Regions from separate parts of the Vibrio fluvialis genome, predicted to be linked through region 2. Evidence: predicted binding sites of a transcription regulator. Region 2 holds the regulator's gene; each other region holds the start of a gene.
What was found. Region 2 encodes PurR, which represses purine synthesis genes. Its sites were predicted from a motif close to TNANGNAAACGTTTNCNTNA; they were not measured.

Region 1: a site for PurR is predicted at 1,652-1,671, ahead of metK (methionine adenosyltransferase). Genes of this name have one in related genera too.
Region 3: a site for PurR is predicted at 1,304-1,323, ahead of purM (phosphoribosylformylglycinamidine cyclo-ligase). Genes of this name have one in related genera too.
Region 4: a site for PurR is predicted at 2,130-2,149, ahead of DYA43_RS08225 (phosphoribosylaminoimidazolesuccinocarboxamide synthase). Genes of this name have one in related genera too.

Annotation. Positions count from the first base shown of each region.
Region 1 covers NZ_UHIP01000001.1:2,593,681-2,597,291, forward strand. Annotated here, with positions in the region: gene tkt (transketolase) at 1-1,490, opposite strand, end outside; gene metK (methionine adenosyltransferase) at 1,814-2,968, shown strand; gene DYA43_RS12135 (DUF2189 domain-containing protein) at 3,233-3,611, shown strand, end outside.
Region 2 covers NZ_UHIP01000001.1:1,200,313-1,203,923, forward strand. Annotated here, with positions in the region: gene DYA43_RS05740 (putative signal transducing protein) at 1-7, opposite strand, end outside; gene DYA43_RS05745 (TVP38/TMEM64 family protein) at 4-693, opposite strand; gene DYA43_RS05750 (TfoX/Sxy family DNA transformation protein) at 821-1,411, opposite strand; cyclic di-GMP riboswitch class I at 1,529-1,613, opposite strand; gene purR (HTH-type transcriptional repressor PurR) at 1,773-2,783, opposite strand; gene torD (molecular chaperone TorD) at 3,059-3,611, opposite strand, start outside.
Region 3 covers NZ_UHIP01000001.1:620,474-624,084, reverse strand. Annotated here, with positions in the region: gene rluF (23S rRNA pseudouridine(2604) synthase RluF) at 1-381, shown strand, start outside; gene upp (uracil phosphoribosyltransferase) at 442-1,068, opposite strand; gene purM (phosphoribosylformylglycinamidine cyclo-ligase) at 1,385-2,425, shown strand; gene purN (phosphoribosylglycinamide formyltransferase) at 2,429-3,067, shown strand; gene DYA43_RS02875 (class II glutamine amidotransferase) at 3,128-3,611, opposite strand, start outside.
Region 4 covers NZ_UHIP01000001.1:1,738,338-1,741,948, reverse strand. Annotated here, with positions in the region: gene gabT (4-aminobutyrate--2-oxoglutarate transaminase) at 1-749, shown strand, start outside; gene DYA43_RS08225 (phosphoribosylaminoimidazolesuccinocarboxamide synthase) at 909-2,012, opposite strand; gene DYA43_RS08220 (hypothetical protein) at 2,276-2,671, opposite strand; gene DYA43_RS08215 (hypothetical protein) at 3,052-3,237, opposite strand; gene DYA43_RS08210 (J domain-containing protein) at 3,404-3,611, opposite strand, start outside.

The DNA of each region.
Region 1 (3,611 bases), 1.4 Mb from region 2:
ACCTGGTCACATGGACGCCAAGTGTTCATGTTTGGTGTCAGGCGCAAAGAAGCCATTTGCTCAACCGGTTGGTGAGTCGGACCATCTTCACCCAGACCAATCGAGTCGTGCGTGTAGACCTGGATGTTCTGAATCTTCATCAGAGCCGCCATGCGCATCGCGTTACGCGCGTATTCCATGAACATCAGGAAGGTCGCGCCGTAAGGCACGAAACCACCGTGTAGCGCGATACCGTTCATGATGGCAGTCATACCAAATTCACGTACACCGTAGTGGATGTAGTTGCCTGAGAAATCGCTCGCTTCCAGAGACTTCGAGCCAGACCACATGGTCAGGTTAGAAGGTGCCAGGTCCGCTGAGCCGCCCATGAATTCTGGCAGCAGTTTACCAAATGCTTCCAGCGCGTTTTGCGATGCTTTACGTGACGCAATGTTCGCTGGGTTCGCTTGCAGTTCTGCGATGATGGCGCTGGTGGCTTCTTCCCAGTTGGCTGGCAGTTCACCGGCTACGCGGCGTTTGTATTCTGCAGCTTCTGCTGGGTAAGCGGCTGCGTATGCGGCAAATTTCTCATCCCATGCGGCTTCTTTGGCTGCGCCTGCTTCTTTGGCATCCCACTCAGCGTAGATGTCTGCCGGGATTTCAAATGGTGCGTATTCCCAACCCAGGAATTCACGCGCAGCTTTGATTTCGTCAGCGCCCAGAGGAGCACCGTGACAATCGTGTGAGCCGGCTTTGTTTGGCGAGCCGAAACCGATGATGGTTTTGGTGCAGATCAGTGTTGGACGAGGATCGGCTTTTGCCGCTTCAATCGCTGCGTTGATCGCGTCTGAATCGTGACCGTCAACCGCTGGAATCACATGCCAACCGTAAGCTTCAAAGCGTTTTGGAGTGTCGTCTGAGAACCAGCCTTCCACGTGACCGTCGATCGAGATGCCGTTGTCATCCCAGAAAGCGATCAGTTTGCCGAGGCCCAGAGTGCCAGCCAGTGAACACGCTTCGTGCGAGATGCCTTCCATCAGACAGCCGTCGCCCAGGAACACGTACGTGAAGTGGTCAACAATATCGTGGCCAGGTTTATTGAACTGCGCTGCCAGTGCTTTTTCTGCAATCGCAATACCTACTGCGTTGGTGACACCTTGGCCCAGAGGACCAGTTGTGGTCTCGATGCCAGGTGCGTAACCGTACTCAGGGTGGCCCGGCGTTTTTGAGTGCAGTTGACGGAAGTTTTTCAGATCGTCAATCGACAGCTCGTAACCGCTCAGGTGCAGCAGAGAGTAAATCAGCATTGAGCCGTGGCCGTTGGACAGCACGAAACGGTCGCGGTCTGCCCAGTTCGGGTTTTGTGGGTTGTGGTTCAAGTGACTGCGCCAAAGCACTTCAGCGATGTCAGCCATACCCATTGGTGCGCCCGGGTGGCCAGAGTTAGCTTTTTGTACACCGTCCATGCTCAGTGCACGGATTGCGTTAGCCAGTTGTTTGCGAGAAGACATGTCAGCTCCTAAAGCGATAAGCGAAGTAAAAGTATCCGAAAATTGAGTGGCCAATATTGTCGCAAAGCCCTTTCGGCACTGCAAACCTTTTGCTGGCGATTTGTTCTATTTTTGCAATGCTTTACAACATATCGCTGAACAATGGCTGAAAAACCCCTGAATTGGGCAAACGTTTGGCTATGAGATAGAAGAAAAAAGAGCTTGTAATTTGAGCATTCAAAACTAGAATAGACGTCTAGATGTAGAAACGCCTACATAATGAACGATTTTGCAGAGTAGCGGACCCTTTTCGCTACTCTTTTGATTATAGAATTGGAGCTATCATGGCTAAGCACTTGTTTACTTCTGAATCGGTATCAGAAGGTCATCCAGATAAAATCGCAGACCAAATCTCTGATGCGGTTCTAGATGCCATTTTGGAACAAGATCCAAAAGCACGTGTTGCTTGTGAAACTTACGTAAAAACCGGCATGGTAATGGTCGGCGGTGAGATCACAACATCAGCGTGGGTTGATATCGAAGAACTGACTCGTGAAACTGTGCGTGAAATTGGTTACGTCCACTCAGATATGGGCTTTGACGCTAACTCATGTGCAGTACTGAACACCATCGGTAAGCAGTCTCCAGACATCAACCAAGGTGTTGATAAAACCGATCCTAAAGAACAAGGTGCCGGCGACCAGGGCATCATGTTCGGTTACGCATGTAACGAAACCGAAGTGCTGATGCCAGCGCCAATCACTTACTCTCACCGTCTGGTAGAGCGTCAGGCGAAAGTGCGTAAAAACGGCACTCTGCCATGGTTGCGCCCGGATGCAAAATCACAGGTAACTTTCCAGTACGAGCAAGGCAAAATCGTCGGTATCGATGCGGTTGTTCTGTCAACTCAACACTGTGATTCGATCTCTACTCCAGATCTGCGCGAAGCGGTGATGGAAGAAATCATCAAACCTGTTCTGCCAGCAGAGTGGCTGACCAAAGAAACCAAATACTTCATCAACCCAACCGGCCGTTTCGTTATCGGTGGTCCAATGGGTGACTGTGGTCTGACTGGTCGTAAGATCATCGTTGATACCTACGGCGGCGCAGCTCGTCACGGTGGCGGAGCATTCTCTGGTAAAGATCCATCAAAAGTAGACCGTTCAGCCGCATACGCAGCACGTTACGTAGCGAAAAACATCGTAGCAGCTGGCATGGCAGATCGTTGTGAAATCCAACTGTCTTACGCGATCGGCGTGGCAGATCCAACGTCTATCATGGTAGAAACTTTCGGTACTGAGAAAGTGTCTCACGACATCATTATCGAAGCCGTACGTCAGTTCTTCGACCTGCGTCCTTACGGTCTGCAAGAGATGCTGAACCTGCTGCAACCTATCTATAAGAAGACAGCAGCATACGGTCACTTCGGTCGCGAAGAGTTCCCTTGGGAAGCGACTGACAAAGCAGCTGAACTGCGTGAATTCGCTGGCCTGAAATAAGCCGACCGAATCCTGAAAAAGCCCTTGTCGCGAGACAGGGGCTTTTTTTATTTTCATCTTCTCAAACACTCTTGCTGAACAAATTTTATTCAACAAGTTTGTATTTTCATTGCCGCTCGGCAATAGTTAATAAAGTGTTAATGAGTATAAATTCAAAACCAAGCTCATTAACCCACAACGTAATCACAGTGCGTTGCTGCGTAGCAGGTTGATACAGCGAGCATCGCATCATTCTGTCTCTGCCACCTCGATCAAGGAGGATGTATGCCTCGTACGGTTAACCCATCTGACTTCGACCAGAAGCAAAAAGAAGTCAGCCCTCCGGAGTATGCCCACACGCTGCCATGCAACAAGATCAGCGTGTCGACTCCGTTTCACTGGCTTGCGCTTGGACTCCATGATTTCATCCGCATGCCGTTAATCAGTGCTTTTTATGGTTTATGCTTTATGGCCGCCGCAATTGGTATTGTGCTGCTGGTGCAATGGCAAGGAACCCATCTGGTGATCCTGCCAAGCCTTGTGGTCTACATGCTGATTGGGCCGTTTTTGGCTCTCGGTTTGTACGCCGCCAGTTGGGAACGGGAAAAAGGCCATTCCGCAGGTCTGCTGCACTCCATCAAAGCGATTACGCGTAACTCCAGCT
Region 2 (3,611 bases):
TTTTCATCGTTGTACCGTGTTGGCAGAGCGTCTGACCAGCCGGTTCATCACCCATTTCATGAGCAGTGGAAACACCCCAAGTAAGGCGAATGACAGCAACACCGATGGCGAGACAATGCCGGATAATGAATCAATTTGTGCCAGTTGTGTGCCGGCGTTTAGATACACCGCAGTGCCAGGCAGCATACCCAACTGGCTGACCCAATAGTAGCGGGCAACGTTAATGGGACTTAGGCCCATCAAGAGGTTTATCAGAAAGAACGGGAATACAGGGATCAGCCGTAATGACAGCAAATAAAACGCGCCATCACGCTCAACGCCTTGGTTGATTGCGTTCAATTTGTCACCAAATCGTTGTTGAACCCAGTCTCGAAGCAGATAACGGCTGCTCAGAAAGGCTAGTGTTGCACCGATGGTACTGGCGAAAGAGACAAGCAAAAGACTGAGCCAAAAGCCGAACAATGCTGCTCCAAGCAATGTGACAACGGCTGCGCCGGGTATCGAGAACGCCGTAATCAAGACGTAGCTGACAAAGTAAATCAGGGCAGCAGCAAGCAAATGTTCGGCGATATAGTCCGACAACAGCGCTTGCTGAGCTTTGGCATTGTCCAGAGTGAGGTATTGACTGAACGTGAGCCCTAATCCAATGATCACGGCCAGCAAAATTAAGCCTAGAACTAACTTCTTACTCATCGATGTTTCTCGTTATACGGTTATCTAAGGTATACGTAACCAGACAGGGAAAAGCGATATTTTCTTTCACCCAAAGAAAAAAGCATCCGTGAACGGATGCTTTTAATGAAGTTGCTCTCAAAAAGGTTTACGACAAACGCTGTAACAACTCGTCGCGACGCGTTTGAGGGATAACTGACCAGTGCTTGCCCTCAATGGCGCCTTCAAGTGCCCACAGAAGCTCCAAGCCGACATCTGAAGAATGTGATTGTCTAACGGCTTTGTAAGCTTCTACGGCACCTTTCTCCTGCAGATCTTCCACCGTTTCGATGCCGGCTTTTTTCAGCATTCGTTCGGTTGCAAGGCGCAGGTTAGGGAGATCTTTAAGACGATCCGGCTTCGCTTGGGCTTGAGTCTCACGCTCATCTTTGGCCACTGCTAATGCCGCTTTCGCGTCTTCCAGAATTTTTGCGGTGTCTAACCAACAGTCTTCCGGCAAAGCGAAATACTTGGTTACAACGGGAAATCCGCGCTTTTTATAAACATAAGGCTCGTAGCCTTGTTGTTTGAACTTGGCTGTTGAAGCATCGTCGGCGCGAATGTGAAGTCTGTCGTTAACCACCAATGCGAACATTGTGTCATCAACAAAAATCCCAAAGCCACCAAACATTGAACGAGATTTAACGCGTCCAAATTGCTCAAAGAGCCGCATTGAATCTTTTAGTATTGGTTTATCCATGCTGTAAGTCTCGGTGTATTAATTAATACGCCACCAAAGTCAGGTCCGAGAAAATAGCAAAAGAATGCAGAGAGTATGTCAGTTAGGAGTCAACTTCTTAGTGTATGCATTTTTGCCATCGGTAACCCCGCTACCTACCCGAATTGGGTTTAGGCCGGAGGCTTTGCGTCCCACCTTTTCAGATGGTTTGCCCTGTGCGTGACATTTCCTTCAAAAAAAGGATAATCAAAAATTTGGATAAACATCACATTTACCTTGTGCAAATGTGATGTTATTCAAATATATATGTCCAACCATTGCAACTTGATTCATTGATTTTGAATCTAAATAGACAATTCAGACATGTTGATTTTCTGCAAAGTTATTGTTTTGTCAAGTCTTTTACTGTGTCGCGCTCTACAATCTCCGGATGCATCTCGAAGATACGGCGATCGTGCTCTTTATCTTTGATTCGTTCGAGTAATATTTCGAATGCGTTTTTACCCACACGACGTTTAGGTTGGTGGATAGTGGTTAGCGGTGGAGAGAAATACTCTGCCAGCTCAATGTTGTCATAACCGATAACCGACATATCTTCCGGAACACGAATCCCACGTTGTTGCAGGCGGCTCATTAAGCCAAGCGCCATTGTATCGTTAAAACAGAATACAGCGGTTGGACGTTTGTCCATGGCGATGATTTTATCTGCGGCCAGTACGGCGGTGTCACACTCGAAGTTACCTTCCAGAATCCAGTCTTCGCGGACAGGCAGGTTTGCTTCTGCCATCGCACGGCGGAAACCAGCAATACGTTCCTGACAGGCGGCTTTAACGAAATGGCCACTCAGGCAAGCGATATCAGTATGACCGCGGTCAGTCAGGTATTTAGTAGCCAGATAACCCCCTTCTTCGGAGTTATCGATGATCTTATCAGCCTGAGAGGTCTCTGGACCCCAATCCATGATCACCTTAGGAATGTCAGAATGGCTTTCCAACATTTCCAGCAGTTCTTCGGTCAGGTCAGAACACATAACCAAAATACCGTCTACGCGCTTTTCCGCCAGCATGCGGATGTAGTCGCGTTGCTTTTCGTAAATACCACCGGTGTTACACAGGATCAGCGTGTAACCCTGACGGTAACAGTAGCTTTCCACACCATCGATCACTTCGGAGAAGAAGAGGTTGGTGGACTGAGTGACCAACATACCAATTGTTCGTGTGGTGTTGCACTTTAGGCTTCGAGCTACAGCGCTCGGTGCATAGTTCAGCTCTTTAACAGCATCCATCACTTTTTCTTGTGTGGCTTCTGCAACAAATCGAGTTTTATTAATTACGTGAGATACGGTTGTTGTTGAAACGCCAGCCAGGCGTGCAACGTCTTTAATCGTAGCCATAGGTTTGTCCTGTCGATGACTGCTGAGCGCAACAAAATGCGTCGTGCTATCAGATTCAGCAGCGGTTAGGCTTGTACTGCAAGTGAAGCCTAAAAGTAGTAAAAACACAAAAACCGCTCGAAAACAGCGGTTTGCATCTTAAATTCATATTTTATCGTTTGCGGGCAATATAGTAGTCCGCAACGCGTGAACTCGCAACGAAATTCATCGGATGAGATCAAATGATCGTCACAAAGTTCGCGCGATATTCTTCAATTTGTGAGCATGATAGCGAACTATTCGTCAGTCAAATAAGCCTGATCAAGTTGCAGGAAGGCGACCAGAAGCTCGCTGACTGCGGCGTAAAAACCAAATTGATCAAGCGACTGGCAACGGGTCGCGAAAGTTGGTACCCAACTCAAGAGATGAGATTGGATAAATTCGGCCTGTTCAGAAAAGGCTTGTTCCATATGTGACTGTTTTTCCAGTTCGTTGGACCGAATAATCATATGTCCCAAGAAATCCAACTCGACAGCCAAATGATCAGCTGGTTCGTTCAGTGAGTCGTGAATCGCAACGCCGTGCTGTTTCATCAAGTCAGCCATTTCTTGTGCCGGAGTATCGTTCAACAGGCCTGTTTTACCAAGGTAAACGGAGGCGTAGGGCAGGGCTGAATCCTTGTCTGACTTTAAAAACAGGTCGCAAAAGTCGGCCGCCAATTCAAGGCGGGCATCGTCACGGTCGAGCAAGCGGTTCAGTGCTTCCACCAGATGCGTCACCGCCGCTTTCAGTCCGGCGTTTTCACTCAAGCCAGTCAGAAAGGCACGAATTTCGGGTGAATGATATTGC
Region 3 (3,611 bases), 580 kb from region 2:
AACGGTAAGTGGCGCTATCTGACCGACGCAGAAGTCGCAGAAATTCTGGCAATGTGTGAAGATTCAAGCGGTACGGAAGAGGCATCACGCGTTGACAGCAAGGGCGCACGTATTCGCAAAGCGACCGATGCCAAGCTGTTTGACAGCCGTGAAGAGAACCAAACCTCAAAAGCACGTCGTAACCCGAAAACTTTCCGCGGCCACAATGCTGACGAATTTCGTCATGCGCCGAATTCCAAGAAAGGCAAAGGGCGCACTGATCGTTCCGAACACAGCCGCACTGAGCGAAAACCAAAGACATTTGTTTCTCATGCCGCGGGCAAACCGAACGGTAAACCTGCTGCCGATCGTAAAGGCGGCACACTGAGCCTGAAGAAATAAATCGTAGTTAAAGAAAAAGGGAGCATTACGCTCCCTTTTTACTTTCTGTCACTCAAGCTATTACTTGGTACCGAAGATTTTATCGCCGGCGTCGCCAAGACCAGGAACGATGTAACCTTTGTCGTTCAGCTTCTTATCGATCGCTGCCGTATACAGTTCTACGTCCGGGTGCGCCTTTTCCAGCGCTTCGATACCTTCAGGGGCCGCCACCAGAACCAGTACTTTGATTTGGTTGCAGCCTTTTTCTTTCAGCAGGTCGATGGTCGCAATCATAGAACCACCCGTTGCCAGCATTGGGTCAACCACCAGCGCAATACGCTCTTCGATGTTGGATGCCAGCTTGTTGAAGTAAGGAACGGGTTCCAGCGTTTCTTCATCACGGTAGATACCCACCACACTGATACGAGCGCTTGGAATGTGTTCCAGTACGCCATCCATCATGCCAAGGCCTGCACGCAGAATTGGCACAACTGTGACTTTTTTACCTTTGATTTGGTCAACTTCAACCGGGCCGTTCCAGCCTTCGATGGTCACTTTCTCAGTTTCAAAATCCGAAGTTGCTTCATAAGTTAGCAGGCTACCGACTTCGGTTGCTAACTCACGAAAACGTTTTGTGCTGATATCACCTTCTCGCATCAGGCCAATTTTATGTTTCACTAGAGGGTGTTTAACTTCAACAACTTTCATTTCCATCTCCGGCATAATTTAAACAAACCTTCGGATTATACACCTATTTCCCAGGCATGTTGACGTTTCTCCACCCTTTTTGCCTTACTTTGCCTGCATTTTGCCCGCTCAGTCGTTTGTAGCACGTCAATGTTATCGCCACTCATGCTCCAATCCGGCCAGAAGGCTCGTCTTTTCTGAGGGAAAACCCAGCAGGCTGTCAATAATATCTCCGCGAAAAGAGAACGAAAAAAACTGACGCAAACGTTTTCCTTTTTGATTTAAGCCCTGTAGAATAGCGCCGTTTTCATATCCAACTAGATCGAGGACTTTCCCCGTGAGCGGCAACAACACTTCTCTTAGCTACAAAGATGCAGGCGTAGATATCGATGCAGGCAATGCGCTTGTTGAACGAATTAAAGGTGCAGTAAAGCGTACTCGTCGCCCTGAGGTAATGGGTGGCATTGGTGGCTTTGGTGCATTGTGTGAACTCCCAACAAAATATAAACACCCTGTACTGGTATCAGGTACAGACGGTGTGGGCACTAAACTGCGTCTTGCTTTGGATATGAAAAAGCACGACACCATTGGTATCGATCTGGTAGCAATGTGTGTGAACGACCTAATCGTACAAGGTGCTGAGCCATTGTTCTTCCTGGACTACTACGCAACAGGCAAACTGGACGTCGACACTGCAGCTGACGTAGTATCTGGCATCGCAGACGGCTGTGTTCAGGCAGGTTGTGCACTGATTGGCGGCGAAACGGCTGAAATGCCTGGAATGTACGAAGGCGAAGATTACGACGTTGCTGGTTTCTGTGTCGGCGTAGTCGAAAAAGAAGACATCATTGATGGCAGCAAAGTAGCGGTTGGCGATGCATTGATCGCTGTCGGTTCAAGTGGCCCACACTCAAACGGTTACTCTCTGGTTCGTAAGATTCTGGAAGTATCGGGCGCAGATAAAAACGAAATGCTGGAAGGCAAAACCATCGGTGAACACCTTCTGAAACCAACCAAAATTTACATTCAATCTGGTTTAAAACTGATTGCTGAGCATGACATTCATGCGATTTCTCACATCACTGGCGGCGGCTTCTGGGAAAACATTCCTCGCGTTCTGCCACAAGGCACCAAAGCGGTGATCGACGGTAGCAGCTGGGAATGGCCGGTGATCTTCCAATGGCTGCAAGAGAAAGGCAACGTCAACACGCACGAAATGTACCGCACGTTCAACTGTGGCGTGGGTCTGGTGATTGCACTGCCAAAAGATCAAGCGCAAGCAGCGGTTGAACTTCTACAACAGGAAGGTGAAAACGCGTGGGTGATCGGTGAAATCGCAGCAGCTCAGGAAAACGAAGAGCAAGTAGAGATCAAATAATCCATGAAGAGTATTGTTGTTTTAGTTTCGGGAAATGGTTCCAATTTACAAGCGATTATCGATGCTTGTGAAACAAGTATTCATGATGGCAAAGTAACGGCTGTTTTTTCAAACAAAGCAACTGCTTATGGCTTAGAGCGAGCTAAACAAGCAGGGGCGGCTCCGGTCTTTATTGATCCGAAAGCGTATGAGACTCGTGATGCTTTCGATTACGCGTTAATGCAGCAGATCGATGAATATCAGCCGGACCTGATCGTGCTGGCTGGTTACATGCGAATTCTGAGTAATGAATTCGTTCGCCATTACCTTGGCCGCATGATTAACATCCACCCATCACTCCTGCCTAAGTACCCAGGCTTGAACACTTACCAGCGTGCGATTCACGCTGGTGATGAAGAGCATGGTACCAGCGTCCATTTCGTGACTGAGCAGCTTGATGGTGGCCCGGTGATTCTTCAGGCTCGAGTGCCTATTTTTGATGAAGACACCGTCGATACGCTGACCAAACGCGTTCAATCTCAGGAGCACCGCATCTACCCGCTGGTTACACAGTGGTTTGTTGAAGGGCGCCTGGAAATGAAAGAAGGCAAAGCGTATTTGGATGGCCAGCCGCTCGGCATACATGGTTATGCAGACGAATAAGTCTCACTGAACACAAAAAAGGGTTGATATCATATCAACCCTTTTTCTTTGTCTTTTTCGCTATTCCAGCGGCGCTTTCGGGGACTGATCACCCGGCCGACCAGGTACAAACTCAATATCATTGAGCATGCCAACATTGCTGTCGATCAGTTCACCGAAATGGAACAGGTTGTATTCGCCTGGCTTCATACGTTGCCAGACTTCATTACCAGTCAGTGGCTGAGTGGCAATCACCGACACCACGTCATTGGGTGTGGTTTCTTCCTGGAAGTTAATCTCGACATCTTCATCCAGCAACGCGGCATGGCCAAACGGGGCACGGCGAGTAATCCAGTAAAGATGATTGGTGCAATAGCTCATCACGTACTCACCATCCGACAGCAGCATATTAAATACGCCTTTCTCTCGTAATTGGTCACACAGCTTAGCGACGAAGGCAAACACCCCCGCCATATCCTGAGGAATATCCGGATAATGCTTTTCTAACTCATCCAGCAACCAACAGAATGCTGCTTCACTGTCTGTCTGCCCAACCGGGCGATGA
Region 4 (3,611 bases), 540 kb from region 2:
ACGGCATTTCTATTGAGCAAAGTTTACAGGCGCTGGATGATCTGTTCGCGTGTGATATCGAGCCCTCACGTGTGGCCGCGATCATCTTTGAACCTGTGCAGGGAGAGGGCGGCTTCTACGCCGCTCCCCCAGCGTTTGCTCATGCACTGCGCGAGCTGTGTAATCGTCACGGCATCATGCTGATCGCCGACGAAATTCAGACGGGTTTTGCTCGTACCGGCAAACTGTTTGCCACCGAATATCTGGGTATTGAACCAGATCTGATGACCATGGCCAAAGGCATTGCGGGCGGATTCCCGATTTCAGCCGTGGTGGGGAAAGCACAAGTGATGGATTCGGCAGCGCCGGGTGGTTTGGGCGGCACGTATGCGGGTTCTCCGCTGGGCTGTGTGGCGGGTCTGGAAGTGCTCAAGATCATCGAAGAAGAGCGTTTGTGTGAAAAAGCGCTGGATATCGGTGAAGTGATGACAACCGAACTGAAATCGTGGCAGCAACGCTGGCCACAAATCGGGGATGTGCGCAATTTGGGCGCAATGATCGCGATGGAGTTTATTGACCCGAACGACGGCAAACCGATGGCCGAACTGACGAGATCGTTGGTGGCTGCGGCGCGCGATCAGGGCGTTGTCCTGCTTTCGTGTGGCGTGAAAGGCAACGTGATTCGCTTCCTGCCACCACTGACGATTGAGGCAGACGTACTGCGTGAAGGCTTAGACAAAGTGAAGCAAGCACTGAGCACGCTAATCTAACTGATGCTGATCTCATTGAGGCAGATCGAAGGTATGGCCTGTCGATAAAAGCGAGCGCGATGGGTGGTTTTCAATCGCGCTTGCTTCAAATCGACACAAACAAAAACGGTCCGGCTGAATTAGCGGGACCGTTTTTCTATTTCATGCGGGATGAAACACTTAATCGATCAAACCGTACTCTTTTGCCAGTACGTCGATGATTTCCTGTTTTGGATTCGTGCTCAGCTCAATCTTATGGCCGACGATTTTCTCGGCAATACCAAGGTAAGTGCGCGAGATATCCATCAGTGATTCCAGAGGCAGCGCGTTGTCACGTGCGAGTGCTTCACGCTCAGACATGCGCTCTTTGTTGAGCAGAATGTCTGGATCCGGGAAGTAGTTCAGCAGGAACTGACGGAACCCTTCTTTTGAGTTTTCGACAATCTTACCCGCTTGGTATTCCTGCTCATCCCAAATGCGAGAAGAGTCTGGCGTACCCACTTCATCCATATAGATCAGCTTTTCAACGCCATTGGCATCGGTCACGTAGCCAAATTCAAACTTGGTGTCGACGAAAATCTGACCAATCGCTTTCAGTGCATCGCTGATCACGCCAAAGCCTTCTTTCAGCAGTTTTTCGTACAGTGCGATGTCCGACGCTTTGCTGAAATTGAATGCCGCAAAGTTATCTTCAATGTTCTGACGTGTGATGTTGACGTCGTCCGCTTCCGGCACGCCTGGAATGCCTTTCAGAATACCTTTGGTCGATGGCGTCATCAGCAGTTCTGGCAGCGCTTTATCTTTCTCCAGACCTTCTGGCAGCTCAATACCACAGAATTCACGTTCGCCTTTTGAGTACGCACGCCACATAGAACCGGTAATGTACTTGCGGCAAATCGCTTCAATCTTGATTGGTTTGGCTTTTTGTACGATCCACACAAACGGGTGAGGGATGTCCAGAATATGGCTGTCGGCCAGACCATTTTCTTGAAATAGCTTAAACCAGTGGTTTGAAATCGCGTTCAGTGCCGCACCTTTGCCCGGAACGCCTTTTACGCCGCCTTCGGCGTGCCAGATACAGTCAAAAGCAGAAATTCGGTCACTGATCACCATGATGGCCAACGGCGCATCTTCGGCCACGTTGTAGCCTTTTTCTTTGATCAGGCGACGGCTGTCTTCTTCAGTCAGCCAGTATACCGAGCGGACTTTTCCGCTGTGAACAGGTTGGTTAGTGCGGATTGGGAGGTCGTCATTGACGGCAAGAACTTGGTCAGCAAGGCTCATTTAGACATTCCTATCTTATTTCAAACGTCGTTGAGAGAAGATATCCGTAGCGTAAAAACGGGATGAGATATCAAATACTGAGCGCATCATACCAGAACTATTTTCTGTCGCCAGAGAAAAAGCAAACGTTTGCCTAAATAACTCAGCACACTGTCTGGCCAGAGGTGTGTACAGCGACAAAGGTTCCTAGACGTGTGAATGACGAAGAGAAATAGAAAAGCCCCTCAGCCGGAACTGAGGGGAAAAGACAGTGAAAATAAAGATTAATGGAAAGCGGTTTGCATGCTGCTCAGAAAGAACACTTCGCAGTGATGTTCCGTAGCCAATTGAGTCAGTAGCTTCTGGCTGACGATGTCGATTTCACCGGAGGCCACAATCGCGCTGGCATTGCCGGACTGAATCGCTTTCATCACGATTTCGATTTCAGATTGAGACTGAGAAGGCTTCATATGAATAATTTTTCTGCACTGTACGTGATGAGCGGCAAGCTCATCGTATTGAGGACGCGGGCACTGAGCAGTGTAAAGAATCCACTGTTGCTGCTGCGATAAATTAGCCAGGCGAGACATCATGCCGGTGTTAGCACCTTGTGTGGTGTAACGAGTGGTGTTGTAAGTGTGGTTTACAAAACGTGTGGTATTGAAATCTGCGTGAAGCATAATACTGTCCTTTCATACATGCTGTATGTGTATACAGTATTATTAAATGCGGTACTGATCAAGTAGTAATTTGCTTATGGATTGCACGAATTGCGGCTCGATTAAGTGGGGATTTAGCTTATCTGTCTGATATTTATAATTATTTTTAAAATTAGATCTGATTGTTTTTTGTTCTGTTAGTGTGGTGTTTTGTGATCAAAGCGGTAGTTTACTACTGGATGCATACCTGTATAGCCTGTAAAACGACGGTATTGCGCAGGAATGGCGTTGTTATCAGCTTACCAAGCAGAGGGATGTCGGAATGCTGCGGAAAGGGAAAAGTGCAGAATAACGGAGATCAAAAAAGCGCCGTCCTGGCGCTTTTTCATCGGATTAAGGTCTTAATGCGGCTGCTGGGCCTGTCGCTCTCGGAACGCTTGTTCGGCAATATTAAATTGTCGTACATCCATACGAGCAAACTCATTGCAGTTTGCACAAGAGTGATGTGATTTTCCGTCGATATATTCGTGTTTGGTCAGCAGTCTTGGTTGTTTACACCAATCGCAAATGCCTTCGATTGTGAACATGTTTTCTCCCCACCTGGATCAGGTGCTCAATTCGCGGCGGATTATCGCATATCCGCCGAGGGGAAGTTAAGTATTTGTTATGTTGTTTGAGATGGTAATCGATTGCGCTATAAGGGCTGGGAGCTATTGATGACTGGCGTTATAAGCCAGAATTAAGAATTTGTAACTATTTATTAACGTAACTAATAATAATCTTTAATGCGCCGTTCAAACGCTTCATTTCTTCTTCACTGCCCTTCATGTCGGGGTGGTAAATTTTTGATAATTGTTTGTATCGTATTTTGACGTTGCGCTCATCGGGCAGTTGGCTAGGGTGGAAGCCAAACATGGCACAGGCGAGGGCGAGTTTATGATCCTGGTTCTGCGTTGCCTGC